3 regions of the Pseudomonas edaphica genome follow, and region 2 is predicted to be linked to each of the others. Evidence: riboswitches for the same ligand, from Rfam matches in the RefSeq annotation. Region 2 holds a riboswitch; each other region holds the start of a gene.

Region 1 (5,036 bases), 1.7 Mb from region 2:
TCAAGGCGCCCAACGCCAAGGTACCGAACGTCAACGCCGACAGCCCGGTCAACGAGCGCATCAACTACTACCTGCAAACCGAGATCAACCCTGGGCTGGCCAGCCACGGCGGTCAGGTCAGCTTGATCGATGTGGTCGAAGACGGTATTGCCGTGCTCAAGTTCGGCGGCGGCTGCCAAGGCTGCGGCCAGGCCGACGTGACCTTGCGTGAAGGCATCGAGCGCACCTTGCTCGAACGTATCCCGGAGCTCAAGGGTGTGCGTGACGTGACCGACCACACGCAGAAAGAAAACGCCTACTACTGAGTAAGGTGTTCACTGCGAAGAAAAAAACGGCGCCCCGTGAGCGCCGTTTTTTTATGCTTAAAATTCAGTGCGTTACGCAGTCTACTTAACAAAGTAGATCAACTGTGGGAGCTGGCTTGCCTGCGATGACGGCCTATCAGCCAACAAATCCGGTGGCTGACACACCGCTATCGCAGACAAGCCAGCTCCCACACTTCAGGGGCGATATAGGTGCGCATGGCCCGCCCGATACAGCGACGATTCGCTGAAACCATCACTGGCCAGCACCCGGCCCACCACAATCAACGCCGTACGCCGAAACCCTTTGGCCGCTACTTTCTCGGCAATATCCGCCAACGTGCCCAGCACCCAATCCTGATCCGGCCACGTCGCGCGGTGTACCACGGCAATCGGGCAGTCCGCGCCGTAGTGCGGCAGCAGTTCGGCGACGATTTTCTCCAGGTGGTTGACCCCCAGGTGAATCGCCATCGTTGTGCCATGCTGCGCCAAGCTGTCGAATGCCTCACCCGCCGGCATGCTGGTTTTATCGGCATAACGGGTCAGGATCACACTCTGGGCGATGTCCGGCAGGGTCAGCTCTGTTTCCAGCAACGCGGCGCAAGCCGACACTGCAGTCACCCCAGGGATGATCTGGAACGGTATGCCCAACTCACGCAAATAACGGATTTGCTCGCCAATCGCGCCATACAGGCTCGGGTCGCCGGAGTGAACGCGCGCCACATCCTGGTCGTTGGCGTGGGCTGCCTTGATCAGCTCAATGATCTGTTCCAGGTGCAATTCGGCGCTGTTGACTACCTGTTCAGCCTGATGACCTTGCAATACCGCTGCCGGCACCAGGGAGCCGGCATAGATGATCACCGGGCAACTGCGGATCAGCCGCTGGCCCTTGACGGTGATCAATTCCGGGTCGCCGGGGCCTGCGCCGATAAAGTAGACGGTCATGGGAATTCCTGTTGAAAAACGGGCGAGCATGAAAGTTGCTCATGATCGAGGAGGGCAATTATCGGGATTTTAGTCGGCGCACGCCAATGCAAAGGTGGCCTGGGCGGTTTTTTTGCGCGTGATCAACAGGCGGGCAGGGCGCTGGGAGAGCTGTTCAGCCAGGGCCAGGGCGGCGCTTTCGGCGATGCCATAGCAACCTGTATGCGCAAAAGCGACGGCTGACTTGTGGCTCAAGCGCTGTTCATAACCGGCCAATTGTGCAGCACTGAAACACTGCAAGGGCAGCTCCAGCAGTCGGGCCAGGGCCAGCAGGCCGGGTTCAGCCTGTTTGCGATCAATGCTCGCCAACGCGGTGATGCGTTGGCGTTCAATGCCGCCGTCGGCGAGGGCTGCGTCAAACAGGCCGAGCAGGGTGTGAACATCACAGCCGCGCTGGCAGCCCAGGCCGACCACCAGTGTCATGCCGAGTATTGACTGTCGCGGTTGCGGCGAAACAGCCATGCGCTGATCCAGCCCAAGGCCAGCCAGAAGGCCACGTTAGTCAGGTGCGAGGCGATTTTGAACTGTGCTTCCAGGGCTTCGGGTGCCAGCATCGAATGCACTTGCGGTTGCGGCGCGCCGATCACGTGGGGCACGGCCAGGATCGCCACGCCCAACACCTTGAGCAGCCAGCTACGACCAAACACCAGCAGTGCGATACCGGCGGCGGTGGAGGCCGCCGTGCCGATCCACCAGATCTGTCGTTGCGCCAGGTCGGCGGCAGCCGTGCCCGGCAACTCCGGCGGCAGCCCCAGGGTGGGCGCCAGTACAAACGTCGCGTAACCGGCCAAGCCCCAGAGCAACCCTTGAGCCGTGCGGGTCGGCGCGCGCAAGGTGTAGAGACCGGCCAGCATCAGCGCGAAACCGACCGCTACCACCAGGTTGCCGCCGGTGGTCGACAGCACACGCTGCCAGCCATTTTCCGGCTCCCAGGCTTCGGCGTCGTGGGTGTGGGCTGCGGCGCCAGCGGCGTGTTCGTGCACCACTTCGGCGGCCGGGGCATTTTCAAAGGTTTCCGCCTGCAGAATCAGCGGGGCGACCCAAAAGCTTTGCAGCAGGGTCAGCAACAGGGCGGCCAGCAGGCCAGTGAAACCTGCGGTTTGGGCAATACGCTTGATCATGTCGGCAGGCCTCAGTGGCACGGGAACGCGGCGCTGTGGCGGGTATCGTGGGCGGCGTTGTGTACCGCTTCGATATGCGAGAACCCGGCGAAGTACACCAGGCACGCGCCGAGGATCGACGCGCCGATGGCGGCGCCCAGGCGTTGGCTCAAGGTAGTGGTGCTGCTGGCGGTGTGCGAAGTGCTGCTGATGATCGACATGGCGCGTCCCTTCAGGGGTTCAGGGTGACGCAGGCGCATGAAAACCCCGCGAGGCAGGCACGCAGGGTTCTGAACAGCGCCCGCCCACCGCGGGTTTGTTATCTGATTTTTTCGGGCCGGTCTCCGGGCTTACGAGGGGCGCTCTTGGGAAAAGAGGTGGGCCGTATCAAGCATCTCCTTCCCATGCACAGGCACAGTGGATTTGATGCTTCGCTCGCTTACCGTTGCGGGGGCAGCACCGGACTCGTCATCACGCGATGACTCACCGGTTTCCCGTTTCACCCTGTGAAGGGCACCCGAAACAAGATGTGTAGGAGAGCATGGGCGGGCGACGGTAGTCAAATGCCGCGAGCCCCTGTAGCCTTGCACCTTCGAGGTTCTTCGGCCCACGCCGAAGCTAAGAAGGGAACGCGGTCCAAGCCGCGGCTGCCCCCGCAACTGTGAAGGGTTCAGCTGCCTGCCACGCCACTGCCATAACGGCGGGAAGGCGCAGCCAGCGCGGGTCGCAAGACCTGCAAGCCCCAAGCCAGGAGACCTGCCTCGCAACCGATTTTCTACTTAACCGGGCGGGGTGATCCGGTGACGAAATCCGCTGCTGCGCGCCGTCGCAGGGTCTATCGTCCCGTCTGCCCGCCCCCAAGGGCATCCGATGAAAACACTGGCCAAACTCCCCGTCACCATCGTTACCGGCTTCCTCGGTTCGGGTAAAACCACCTTGCTGCGCCATATGCTCGACAACGCTCAAGGCCGTCGCATCGCCGTGATCGTCAACGAATTCGGCGAACTGGGCATCGACGGTGAGATCCTCAAACAGTGCTCCATCGGTTGCACCGAAGAAGAAGCCAACGGCCGCGTTTACGAACTGGCCAACGGCTGCCTGTGCTGCACCGTGCAGGAAGAGTTCTTCCCGGTGATGCGCGAGCTGGTTGCACGTCGCGGCGACCTCGACCATATCCTTATTGAAACCTCGGGCCTGGCCCTGCCAAAACCGCTGGTGCAAGCCTTCCAGTGGCCGGAAATCCGCAGCGCCTGCACGGTTGACGCGGTAATCACCGTGGTCGACAGCCCGGCCGTGGCTGCCGGCACCTTCGCCGCCTTCCCGGACCAGGTTGACGCCCAGCGCAAACTCGACCCGAACCTGGACCACGAATCGCCGCTGCACGAGCTGTTTGCCGACCAGTTGGCCAGCGCCGACCTGGTGATCCTCAACAAATCCGACCTGATCAGCGCCGAAGACCTGGCCCGCGTGCGCCTGGAAGTCGCCGAAGAACTGCCGCCGGCCGTAAAAATCATCGAAGCCAGCAGCGGTCGCCTGCCATTGGACGTGCTGATCGGCCTGGGCGCGGGTTCCGAAGAACACATCGACGGCCGCCACAGCCATCACGATCATCACCATGAAGGTGAAGACGATCACGACCACGATGCGTTCGACTCCATCTCCATCGACCTGCCGCAAGCGGACGAAGCGCTGCTGCTCGACGCCCTGACCCAGTTGGTGGTGCAACACGGCATCCTGCGCGTCAAAGGCTTCGCGGCGATCCCGAACAAGCCGATGCGCCTGCTGATCCAGGGTGTGGGCACGCGTTTTGACAAACATTTCGATCGCGCCTGGGGCGCCGACGAAGCGCGCATCACACGCCTGGTGCTGATCGGCCAGGAGCTGGATGCGGCGGGCCTCGAAGCGCAATTGCGCGCAGCGCTCAGCGTTTAACCCATGCACCTGCTCAGGACTCAGCCGGGTGGTTTCGTTTCGGACGACAATATTGCCGACCTTGGGCAAACCCCTGCCGAGCTGGTGATCCTGTGCAGCGGTGATTCCAGCCTTGCACTGTTGGCCGAGGCCGGCCAGCAGTTGCCCGTCGACTACCCCAGCTTTCGCCTGGCCAACCCCATGCAGGTGCAAAACCACGCCTCGGTCGACCTCTACGTCGACGAGGTGCTGCGCCACGCCAAGGTCATCCTGATTTCTCTGCACGGTGGCATCGGTTATTGGCGCTACGGCATCGAGCGCCTGGTGGAGTTGGCCGAGCGCGGCGTGCAGTTGATTCTGGTGCCGGGCGATGATCGCCCCGACCCGGAACTCAGCGGCTTAAGCACCGTTGGCATGGCTGAGCGCGACCGCCTCTGGCACTTCCTGCGCCAGGGCGGTTTGGGCAATGCGCTGGATTTCTACCGTTGCCTGGCCAGCAGCCACCTGGGCCGCGATTACGCCTGGGACGAGCCGCAAACCCTGGCGCGCACGGCGATTTATCACCCGCATAAACCCCACCCACGGCTGAACGACTGGCAGGCCGATTGGCACGCCGACTGGCCGGTGGCGGCGGTGTTGTTCTACCGCTCGCACCTGCAGGCGGCCAATACCGGTTTTATCGACGTGTTCTGCCAACGCTTGCAGGCGGCGGGTCTTAACCCGTTGCCGATGGCGGTGG
Region 2 (5,036 bases):
CAATAACCCTCGGGCAGCACACCAGCGTCTTGTTTACGCAATTTGGCAATGCGCGCGTCGTTGTCCGAAGTCGGTTGGAGGACGGGCTTGTGCGACGAAATCACGACAGGGTCTTGAGCGATGATCTGGTCGATCCAGCCCACCCGTGAAGGGTTCGAGGGCAAAACCTGCCCTAACGGTTCAAGCGGCACAGGCGCAGCTGGTAGGGGTGACGACACTGACTGGGCGCAACCACCGAGCAGTAACACGGTGCACAACTGGGTCAAGGCGAGGACGTTGCGAAAAAGCATAAGTTCTCCATGAACAAAAGCGAATCGAATGGGTGCAGCAAATAATATCATTGAGCCATCACTGCGTGTCAGCCCATAGCCCGAACATTCGCAGGGCGGTACAGCGCATCAATCCAGCATCCGACTAAGCAGCCGGTGCCCCTCTGCCGTCACCTCGACCATCGCCGACAGCATCACGCCGTCGGCACCGTCTGAGGAAAGCAGGCTCCAGAAATCTGGCGGCTGGTACCTCACACCCACTTTGCCCGCCTTGGCGATCACGTACACGTTCAGCACCTGCCCCGGTTGCATCAAGGGGCTGTCACCCTCGACCTTGTAACCGAGCACCTGCGGCTTTTGTATGCGCGCCTGGCCCATGGCGTAGCCCGCAAACTCACGCACCGCAACGGCCTGGCCCGCGTCCAGCTCCTGTTGTATCGCAGTCCCAACATTGGCCAGCCGCTGGCCACCCTGAACGTGAGCGACCCCATTGGCCAGCGCACGGCGCGCAGTGTCCAGCAATTGGCGCTGCGCCGGGGTGGCATTGGGTGTAGCGAACGTCCAGACCTGAGCAACATGGGCCTGGGCCGATGCCGCGATCAACTCAACTTTTACCAGCGCCGCGTCCGGGAACGGCACGTCGGTGGGCGGCGCGGCGCTCACCTGATTATTCACCGACACCGCCACCGCTGCCGGGTAACCGCGAAAGCCGAACATCATCGGCAACCAGCCGTGCTGCGCGTACTGGTCGAGTAAAAACCCCTGCACCGCAGTGCCGGTGCCGCCCTTGCGGATCAGCGGCGCGACCTTGAGTAACAGGTCACTGGCGATGGGCGCCAGTTTGGCTTCCTCGGCAAGAATGGTGGCGTCATCCAACTGGGCGATGGCGTGGGCCCTGTCGCCGATCGCGTCGGTGTAGCGGGCGAGCGCAGGGTCAGCGGCGTGTGCGCTCATGCAACACAGCAGTGGCACTATTCCCAGACGTATCAACATGGCCTTCCTTGGGGTGGTGATGGACGAGCCCGGATTGTACCTCCACCCAGCGCCCAAGATGGACTACCATACCGCGCCGGTTCCCAAACGGGACTAATAGGGAATTCGAAGCGCGGCCCATCGCGCCAATCGAAACTGCCCCCGCAACTGTAGGTGCCGAGCCTGCTCCCCATTGCCACTGGACCACGTCCGGGAAGGCCGGAGCGAGGCGACGACGCATCAGTCAGGAGACCTGCCGGCCCAGCGTTATCACTCACCGGCGGGGTGTCCGGGAAGGACATCCGCGCCCTGCAAACCTGCAGCGTTCAAAGGTGTGTTTCCGAGCCGTACCTGCCCTGTTTCCCGTACGGTTCACTCGGAGATTGCCCCATGCTGCTACGCGTTTGCGCCCTGATCACCGGCCTGGGCTTTTGTGCCCTGGCCCACGCCACGCCGACTCACTACCCGCTCACGGTGGAAAACTGCGGCAGCAGCGTCACCTTCCAACAAGCCCCGGCACGCAGCGTGACCATCGGCCAGGCCGCCACCGAGATGCTTTACGCTCTGGGCGTAGCGGACAAAGTGGTCGGCACTTCGCTGTGGTTCAACAGCGTATTACCGCAGTTCAAAGCGCAAAACGACAAGATCGAGCGCCTGGCCGACAACGAGCCGAGCTTCGAAGCTGTGATCGCCAAACGCCCACAACTGGTGGCCGCCGAGCTGGAATGGGTGGTCGGCCCGCAAGGCGTGGTCGGTACCCGCGAGCAATTCCACGAACTGAAGATTCCCACCTACGTGCTGCCCTCCGACTGCGAAGGCAAGGACAACCTGGTGGGCGCCGATGGCACGCGGCTGGAGCCGTTTCGCATCGACACGATCTATAAAAGCATCAGCCAGTTGGCTGAGATTTTCGACGTGCAAGCGCGTGGCCAACAGTTGAATGACGAACTCAAGGCCCGCCTGGCCAAGTCGGTCGCCACCGCCCAGGGTAAGGGCCTCAAGCACGCCAGTGCATTGGTGTGGTTTTCCAGCAGCGAAATGGCCGCCGACCCGTATGTAGCTGGCCACAAGGGCATTCCCGAATTCATGCTGCAAACCCTCGGCCTGCACAACGTGGTGCAGTCCGACGAAGAATGGCCCGCCGTCGGTTGGGAGACCATCGCCAAGGCCAACCCGACCTTCCTGGTGATCGCGCGCATGGACCGCCGTCGCTACCCGGCCGACGACCATGAAAAGAAACTCGCCTTCCTGCGCAGCGACCCGGTGACCCGCAACATGGACGCGGTGAAAAACAACCGCATCCTCATTATTGATGCCCTGGCGTTGCAGGCAAGCCTGCGCATGTTCGATGGCCTGGAACAACTGGCCGGTGCCATCGACGGCTACGACCTGTCGAAATGATGCGCACCCTACTCGCCCTCGCCGTGTTGCTGATGGCCGTGCTCGCCGGCACCGCCATCGGCGAAACCGCCATCGACCCGCAAGTGGTCTTGCAGGTGCTGGTCAACAAACTCTGGGCGGCCGGTTACGTGCTCGACCCGATCGATGAAGGCGTGGTGTGGAACTACCGCCTGACACGGGCGCTGGTTGCCGCCGCGTGTGGCGCCGGGCTGGCCACCTGCGGGGTGATCTTGCAGTCGCTGCTGCGCAACCCATTGGCCGATCCGTACCTGCTGGGCATCAGCGCGGGCGCCTCGACCGGTGCAGTGTTGGTGGCATTGATGGGCGTGGGCGGCGGGCTGATTTCGCTGTCGGCGGGCGCGTTTGTCGGCGCGATGGCGGCGTTTGCGTTGGTGATATTGCTGGCACGGGCCAGCGGCTCAGTCAGCGGCACCGGCCAGATCATCCTCGCCGGCATCGCCGGTTCGCAGCTGTTCAATGCCCTCACCGCGTTCCTGATCACCAAGTCCGCCAGTTCCGAACAGGCGCGCGGCATCATGTTCTGGCTGCTGGGCAACCTCAGCGGCGTGCGCTGGCCGTCGGTGTGGCTGGCGGTGCCGGTAGCGGTCGCAGGCCTGGCGGTGTGCTTGTGGCATCGGCGTGCGCTGGATGCGTTTACCTTTGGCGCCGACTCCGCGGCTTCGTTGGGTATTCCGGTGCGCCGTGTGCAATTTGTGCTTGTCGGTTGCGCGGCGCTGGTGACGGCGGTGATGGTGTCGATTGTCGGCTCCATCGGTTTTGTCGGGCTGGTGATTCCCCACGCCGTGCGCCTGCTGCTGGGCACCGGGCATTCGCGGTTGCTGCCCGCCAGTGCGCTGGGCGGCGCGTTGTTCTTGATCGCTGCTGATGTGCTGTCGCGCACCTTGATCAAAGGCCAGGTGATTCCTGTCGGTGTGGTCACTGCCTTGGTCGGCGCGCCAGTATTTGCATTGATCCTGATTGGCCGGAGGAATGCGCGATGACGGTACTCAGTTGCACCGGCCTGGGCTTCAAGGTGCGTGAAGCGCATTTGCTGCGCGACATTGATCTTGAAGTTCAGCCAGGTGAAACCTTGGGCATTGTCGGGCCGAACGGCTCGGGCAAATCCACCCTGCTCAAATTGCTCGCCGGTTTGCGTGTGCCTGCGTCCGGCGAGGTATTACTGGGCGGCCAGCGCCTGACCAAACTGCCCCGCCGCCTTGTTGCGCAACACCTGGCGGTGGTGGAGCAGCAGGCTGATACCGACGATGCCATCCGCGTGTTCGATGCCGTGGCGCTGGGCCGCACGCCCTGGCTGTCGGCGCTGAGCCCGTGGTCTGCCGAAGACGATGCCATCGTGCGCCAGGCGCTGCACGACGTCGATGCCACCCACCTGAGCCAACGCGCCTGGCGCAGCCTCTCTGGCGGCGAGCGCCAACGCGTGCACATCGCCCGCGCATTGGCGCAACGACCGCAGATCTTGTTGCTGGATGAGCCGACCAATCACCTGGATATCCAACATCAACTGGCGATTTTGAAAGGTGTGCAGGCGCTGCCGGTGACCACGCTGATTGCGCTGCATGACCTGAACCAGGCGCTGACCTGTGATCGTTTGGCGATACTGGATCAAGGCTGCCTGGTGGCATTGGGCACACCGCTGGAGGTGCTGACGCCGCAGCGGCTACAGGAAACATTCGGGGTGCAGGCGCATTACCTGACGGACCCGTTCGACGGCGCGCAAATCCTGCGGTTACGCCCCATTTAATGGACTGCACACCGCGCAAAGGTGGGAGCTGGCTTGCCTGCGATGGCGACGGATCAGTGCCATCGCTGGGGCTGACACACCGCTATCGCAGCATAGGTATCTACACAACTTTTAAAGGCATCCCATTTCTCCTGTGGCGAGCAGGCTTGTCCTGCGTTGGGCTGCGAAGCAGCCCCAGTAAAGGCACTGCAATTTTCCTGAAAGTACTCAGCGTCTGGGTTTGGGGCCGCTTCGCAGCCCAACGCAGGGCAAGCCTGCTCGCCACAACAGTCCACTTGCGACAGACTTCTAACCGTTGTGTAGACACCTATGGCTATCGCAGGCAAGCCAGCTCCCACCTTGATCTATAGAGCCCGCTGCATATGTGTCGTCTGCCACGCATGACCTGAACCAGGCGCTGACCTGTGATCGTTTGGCGATACTGGATCGCGGCTGCCTGGTGGCATTGGGCACGCCGTTGGAGGTGCTGACGCCGCAGCGGCTACAGGAAACATTCGGGGTGCAGGCGCATTACCTCACGGACCCGTTCGACGGCGCGCAAATCCTGCGGTTACGCCCCATTTAATGGACTGCACACCGCGCAAAGGTGGGAGCTGGCTTGCCTGCGATGCCGGCGGATCAGTGCCATAGCT
Region 3 (5,036 bases), 320 kb from region 2:
ACGCCGGTATCTACTTGGGCGATAACCAGTTTATCCACTCCAGCAGCCGTCGCAGTGGCGGTGTTCGAGTCGACAACCTGGGTGACAGCTACTGGAGCAAAACCTTCATCGAAGCCAAGCGCGCCCTCGCCATGGCCCCGACTACGGTTACCGCTAGTAAGTAAAGTTAAAGTGATACTTGAAGTTTGACGCGTAAGCGCTAGAATCCCTGGACATTGTTGTAATCCGTTCGCGCGAGCTTTGCTTGCGCGTTCTGGTTTTCAGCGTTCGGCAGCGAAAGCCGCATCCAGATCAGGATTGTTCTGCCCATGTCGACCTCAGCCCGCCTCATTCTTCTTGTTTGCGCCGCGCTCCTCAGCGCCTGCGCAAGCCGTCCACCGCCGCCTGCGCCTGTCGCGGTCAAGCCCAGGCCGGTGTTCAACTATTCGACCCAAAATTTCTCGCCAGCTGCCGAAGACGTGCTCTTCCGTGCGCTGGGCCTGGTCGGCACGCCTTACCGTTGGGGCGGCAACACCCCGGACTCCGGGTTCGATTGCAGCGGCCTGATCGGCTTTGTGTACCGTGACGCCGCCGGCATCAGCCTGCCACGCACCACCCGCGAACTGATCGTGATGCGCGCTCAGGATGTGAGCGAAAACAACCTGCAAACCGGCGACTTGATCTTCTTCGCCACCGGTGGCGGCTCGCGTGTAAGCCACGCAGGTATCTACGTGGGTGAGGGGCGATTCGTACATGCCCCGCAAACGGGCGGTACGGTGAAGCTGGACACCTTGTCCAAGGCCTATTGGCAGAATGCCTACCTGAGCGCCAAGCGCGTGTTGCCGGCAAGCCTGGCGCGTAATCCTTAAGCCACTCGGGCCCAAGTGTCTGAGCCGGCTTGTGTGGGAGCTGGCTTGCCTGCGATTCAGGCGGCTCGGTCTGTCAGTTAAACCGAGGCGATTCCATCGCAGGCAAGCCAGCTCCCACATGGGCCCCATACAAGGCAGTTACTTAACCGCCGACACCCGCCACACCTTATTCCCCACATCATCGGCCACCAGCAAATCCCCTTGCTGATCAATCACCACGCCCACCGGCCGGCCCATGGCTTTTTCGTCTTTATTGAGAAACCCGGTCAGCACGTCCACCGGCTGCCCCTTGGGTTGCCCACCCTCGAACGGCACGAAGATCACCTTGTAGCCACTGTGCGGTTTGCGGTTCCACGAACCATGCTGGCCAATAAACGCGCCGTTGCTGAACTGTGCCGGGAGTTTACTGCCCTCGGCAAACGTCAACCCAAGGGACGCGGTATGCGGCCCCACGGCATAGTCCGGGGCGATGGCCTTGGCGACCAGGTCGGGGTTTTGCGGTGAGACCCGCACGTCCACATGTTGGCCGTAGTAACTGAAGGGCCAGCCATAAAACGCGCCATCCTTGACCGAGGTGATGTAGTCCGGCACCAGGTCGCTGCCGATTTCATCGCGCTCGTTGACCGCCGTCCACAGCTTGCCGCTCTGCGGTTCCCAGGCCATGCCATTGGGGTTGCGCAAACCGGAGGCAAAGATACGGTGCTGGCCCGTCGCGCGGTCGACCTCCCAGATCGCCGCTCGGCCTTCCTCCGCCGCCAGGCCATTCTCACCGACATTGCTGTTGGAGCCGACACTCACATACAACTTACTGCCGTCCTTGTTGGCCACCACGTTTTTGGTCCAGTGGTGGTTGATGCTGCCGCCCGGCAGGTCGACCACCTTGGTGCCGGCCTCCTTGATCGCGGTTTCACCCGGCTGGTAAGGGAAGCGCAGCAGCTTGTCCGAATCGGCGACGTACAGGTCGTTACCCACCAGGGTCATGCCAAACGGTAAATTGAGGTTCTCCAGAAACACCGTGCGCGTCTCGGCCACGCCATCATGGTCGGCATCGCGCAGCAGTGTGATGCGGTTCGGGCTCGGCACGCCCGCGCCCGCGCGGCCCATGACCTTCTCCATCACCCAGCCACGAATGCCCGTGGCGTCATCCGGTTTGGGTGGCGAATTGGTTTCGGCTACCAGCACATCCCCGTTAGGCAAAACGTAGAGCCAGCGCGGGTGATCCAGGCCTTCGGCAAATGCCGCTACTTGAGTCCCGGCAGCGGCTGTCGGCTTGGCACCCTCCGGCCAGCCGATCGCCGGGGCGATGTTTACGGTGGGGATAAGGGTTTTGTTCGGCTCCGGCAGCTTGGGCGATGGCCCGGTGCCTTCCGAGACCTGCAGGGTAGAGCTTTCACCGCAGGCGGCGAGGGTGCCTGCCAGCATGATCAGTAAGGCGAGTCTGGTTTTGTGCATGGTTTTCTCCTTAATACCTGTAAAGGTAGAGAAGCGCGGCAGTCGGATGGTTCAAGTGCAAGGCCAGCTTTAATTGACGCTCCACCCCCAACCCACTAACCTTCGCGGCTTGTTCCAGGTGCTCTGTGGCCCATGTGCCGACAGAGTGAAACAGGGAAGCCGGTGAGTGAGCGCGTTTGTACACAGCGCAGCCGCAATTCCGGCGCTGCCCCCGCAACGGTAAATGAGTCAAAACGGTGCCTTTTGCCACTGTATCCGCGTGATATGGGAAGGCGCGCCGTTGGCCTGCTCGCGCTATCAGCAGAGCGCCACTCATGAGCCCGGAGACCGGCCTGGATCATCCAACAGCATCACGGTGGGCGATGCTTGGCTGTCTGTTTTTCTTTTTCCTGCCCGCCGTTTTTGTCCAGCCCCAACGGAGAGCTGCCATGACTGATTCCCCCGACCGCGACGAACGCCACCTGGCGCGCATGCTGCGCAAAAAAGCCGTGATCGACGAGCGTATCGCCAATTCCCCAAACGAATGCGGCTTGCTGCTGGTGCTGACCGGTAACGGCAAAGGCAAAAGCAGCTCGGCATTCGGCATGCTCGCCCGCGCCATGGGCCACGGCATGCAGTGCGGCGTGGTGCAGTTCATCAAGGGGCGTAACAGCACCGGCGAAGAGTTGTTCTTCCGGCGTTTCCCCGAGCAAGTGCGTTTCCATGTAATGGGCGAAGGCTTCACCTGGGAAACCCAGGACCGCCAGCGCGACATCGCCGCCGCCGAAGCCGCCTGGGCAGTTTCCCGCGAATTGCTGAAAGACCCGTCCATCGGCCTGGTGGTGCTGGACGAGTTGAACATCGCCCTCAAGCACGGCTACCTCGATCTGGACCAGGTGCTCAGCGACCTGCAGGCCCGCCCACCCATGCAGCACGTTGTGGTGACTGGCCGTGGCGCCAAGCCTGAACTGATCGAAATGGGCGACACCGTCACCGAAATGGGCATGCTCAAGCACGCGTTCCAGGCCGGTATCAAGGCACAGAAGGGCGTCGAACTTTGAACCAGCCCCGTCATTGCCCAGCCGTATTGATCGCCGCTCCGGCGTCCGGCCAGGGCAAAACCACCGTCACCGCCGCGCTCGCCCGCTTGCACCGCAACCTGGGGCGCAAGGTGCGCGTGTTCAAATGCGGGCCGGATTTTCTCGACCCGATGATCCACGAGCGCGCCAGCGGTGCGCCGGTGTATCAGTTGGACATGTGGATGGTGGGCGAGCGAGAAAGTCGCCGCTTGCTGTGGGAAGCAGCCGGCGAGGCTGACCTTATTCTCATCGAAGGCGTAATGGGGCTGTTTGACGGCACACCGTCGAGCGCCGACCTGGCGCGGCACTTTGGTGTGCCGGTGCTCGGGGTCATTGATGGCACCGCCATGGCCCAGACCTTTGGTGCCTTGGCCTTGGGCCTGGCGCGCTACCAGCCGGACTTGCCATTCGCCGGTGTGCTGGCCAATCGCGTTGGCACCCTGCGTCATGCGCAACTGCTCGAAGGCAGCCTCACCGAAGGCCTGCGCTGGTATGGCGCGTTGTCCCGTGAAACGGGAATTGAATTACCGAGTCGTCACCTGGGCCTGGTGCAAGCCAGTGAACTCAATGACCTCGATGCGCGCCTGGACGCCGCAGCCCAGGCGCTGGGCAGCAGCTGCGAAGTGGCGTTGCCGCCGCCGGTGACGTTCGCCGCGCCGCAACTGATTGAGGCTGAGCCGCTGTTGGCCGGTGTGCGTATTGCCGTAGCCCGTGATGAAGCCTTCGCTTTTACCTACGGCGCCAGCCTGGATCTGTTGCGGGCAATGGGCGCTGAGTTGAAGTTTTTCTCGCCGATCCATGATCACCAATTGCCCGACGCCGACAGCCTGTACTTGCCCGGCGGCTATCCCGAATTGCATCACCAGGCACTGTCTGAAAACACCCGGATGCTTGCGGCTATTCGCGCCCATCATGCGGCTGGCAAACCACTGCTGGCTGAATGTGGCGGCATGCTCTACCTGCTGGATTCGCTCACCGATGTGGACGGCGCCCGTGCCGAACTGGTCGGCCTGCTGCAAGGCGATGCGGTGATGCAAAAGAAACTTGCCGCCCTGGCCCTGCAAAGTGTCGAGTTGCCCGAAGGCGTGCTGCGCGGCCATACCTATCACCATTCCCTGACCAGCACCGAATGGCAGCCGATTGCCCGCGGCCTGAGCCCCAATGGCGGGCGCGGGGCGGAGGCGGTGTATCGGCAGGGGCGGATGACGGCTTCATACGTGCACTTTTATTTTCCGTCTAACCCGACGGCGGTGGCCGCACTCTTTGCGCCGAGCATTGAGACCGCTATCGCAGCGATGCGGCGACCCGACAAGCCAGCTCCCACAGGGGAATGCATTGCAAATGTGGGAGCGGGCTTGCCCGCGATAGGGCCATGACGGACAACGCCTATCCCCACGCCGACCGCCAAGCCGTCTACCGCGCCATCGCCGAACGCCGCGACATGCGCCACTTCACCGGCGGCACGGTCGCGCCCGAATTGCTGCACCGCCTGCTCCGGGCCGCACACCAGGCGCCCAGCGTGGGCTTGATGCAACCCTGGCGGTTTATCCGCATCAGCGACCGTCAACTGCGTGGGAATATTCAGCAATTGGTGGAGGAAGAACGCGTGCGCACCGCCGAAGCCCTGGGCGAGCGCTCCGACGAATTCATGAAGCTCAAGGTCGAAGGCATCCACGAC

Evidence for each region. A riboswitch is a leader RNA that binds a small molecule or an ion and turns the genes downstream of it on or off. The one in region 2 is predicted to bind cobalamin.
Region 1: another riboswitch for cobalamin. It lies ahead of ACQY47_RS02260 (CbtB domain-containing protein); the one in region 2 lies ahead of ACQY47_RS24730 (ABC transporter substrate-binding protein).
Region 3: another riboswitch for cobalamin. It lies ahead of cobO (cob(I)yrinic acid a,c-diamide adenosyltransferase); the one in region 2 lies ahead of ACQY47_RS24730 (ABC transporter substrate-binding protein).

Annotation. Positions count from the first base shown of each region.
Region 1 is NZ_OZ255725.1:555,576-560,611, reverse strand. Features, by position in the region: gene nfuA (Fe-S biogenesis protein NfuA) at 1-305, shown strand, start outside; gene cobM (precorrin-4 C(11)-methyltransferase) at 501-1,247, opposite strand; gene ACQY47_RS02270 (cobalamin biosynthesis protein) at 1,317-1,709, opposite strand; gene ACQY47_RS02265 (CbtA family protein) at 1,706-2,407, opposite strand; gene ACQY47_RS02260 (CbtB domain-containing protein) at 2,419-2,607, opposite strand; cobalamin riboswitch at 2,705-2,922, opposite strand; cobalamin riboswitch at 2,965-3,164, shown strand; gene cobW (cobalamin biosynthesis protein CobW) at 3,257-4,318, shown strand; gene cobN (cobaltochelatase subunit CobN) at 4,322-5,036, shown strand, end outside.
Region 2 is NZ_OZ255725.1:5,424,438-5,429,473, reverse strand. Features, by position in the region: gene ACQY47_RS24740 (hypothetical protein) at 1-290, opposite strand, end outside; gene ACQY47_RS24735 (M24 family metallopeptidase) at 399-1,262, opposite strand; cobalamin riboswitch at 1,323-1,516, shown strand; gene ACQY47_RS24730 (ABC transporter substrate-binding protein) at 1,632-2,642, shown strand; gene ACQY47_RS24725 (FecCD family ABC transporter permease) at 2,639-3,643, shown strand; gene ACQY47_RS24720 (ABC transporter ATP-binding protein) at 3,640-4,404, shown strand; partial or broken gene ACQY47_RS24715 (histidinol phosphatase) at 4,778-4,969, shown strand.
Region 3 is NZ_OZ255725.1:5,105,586-5,110,621, forward strand. Features, by position in the region: gene ACQY47_RS23310 (C40 family peptidase) at 1-164, shown strand, start outside; gene ACQY47_RS23315 (C40 family peptidase) at 309-848, shown strand; gene ACQY47_RS23320 (PQQ-dependent sugar dehydrogenase) at 987-2,300, opposite strand; cobalamin riboswitch at 2,400-2,650, shown strand; gene cobO (cob(I)yrinic acid a,c-diamide adenosyltransferase) at 2,729-3,340, shown strand; gene ACQY47_RS23330 (cobyrinate a,c-diamide synthase) at 3,337-4,734, shown strand; gene bluB (5,6-dimethylbenzimidazole synthase) at 4,731-5,036, shown strand, end outside.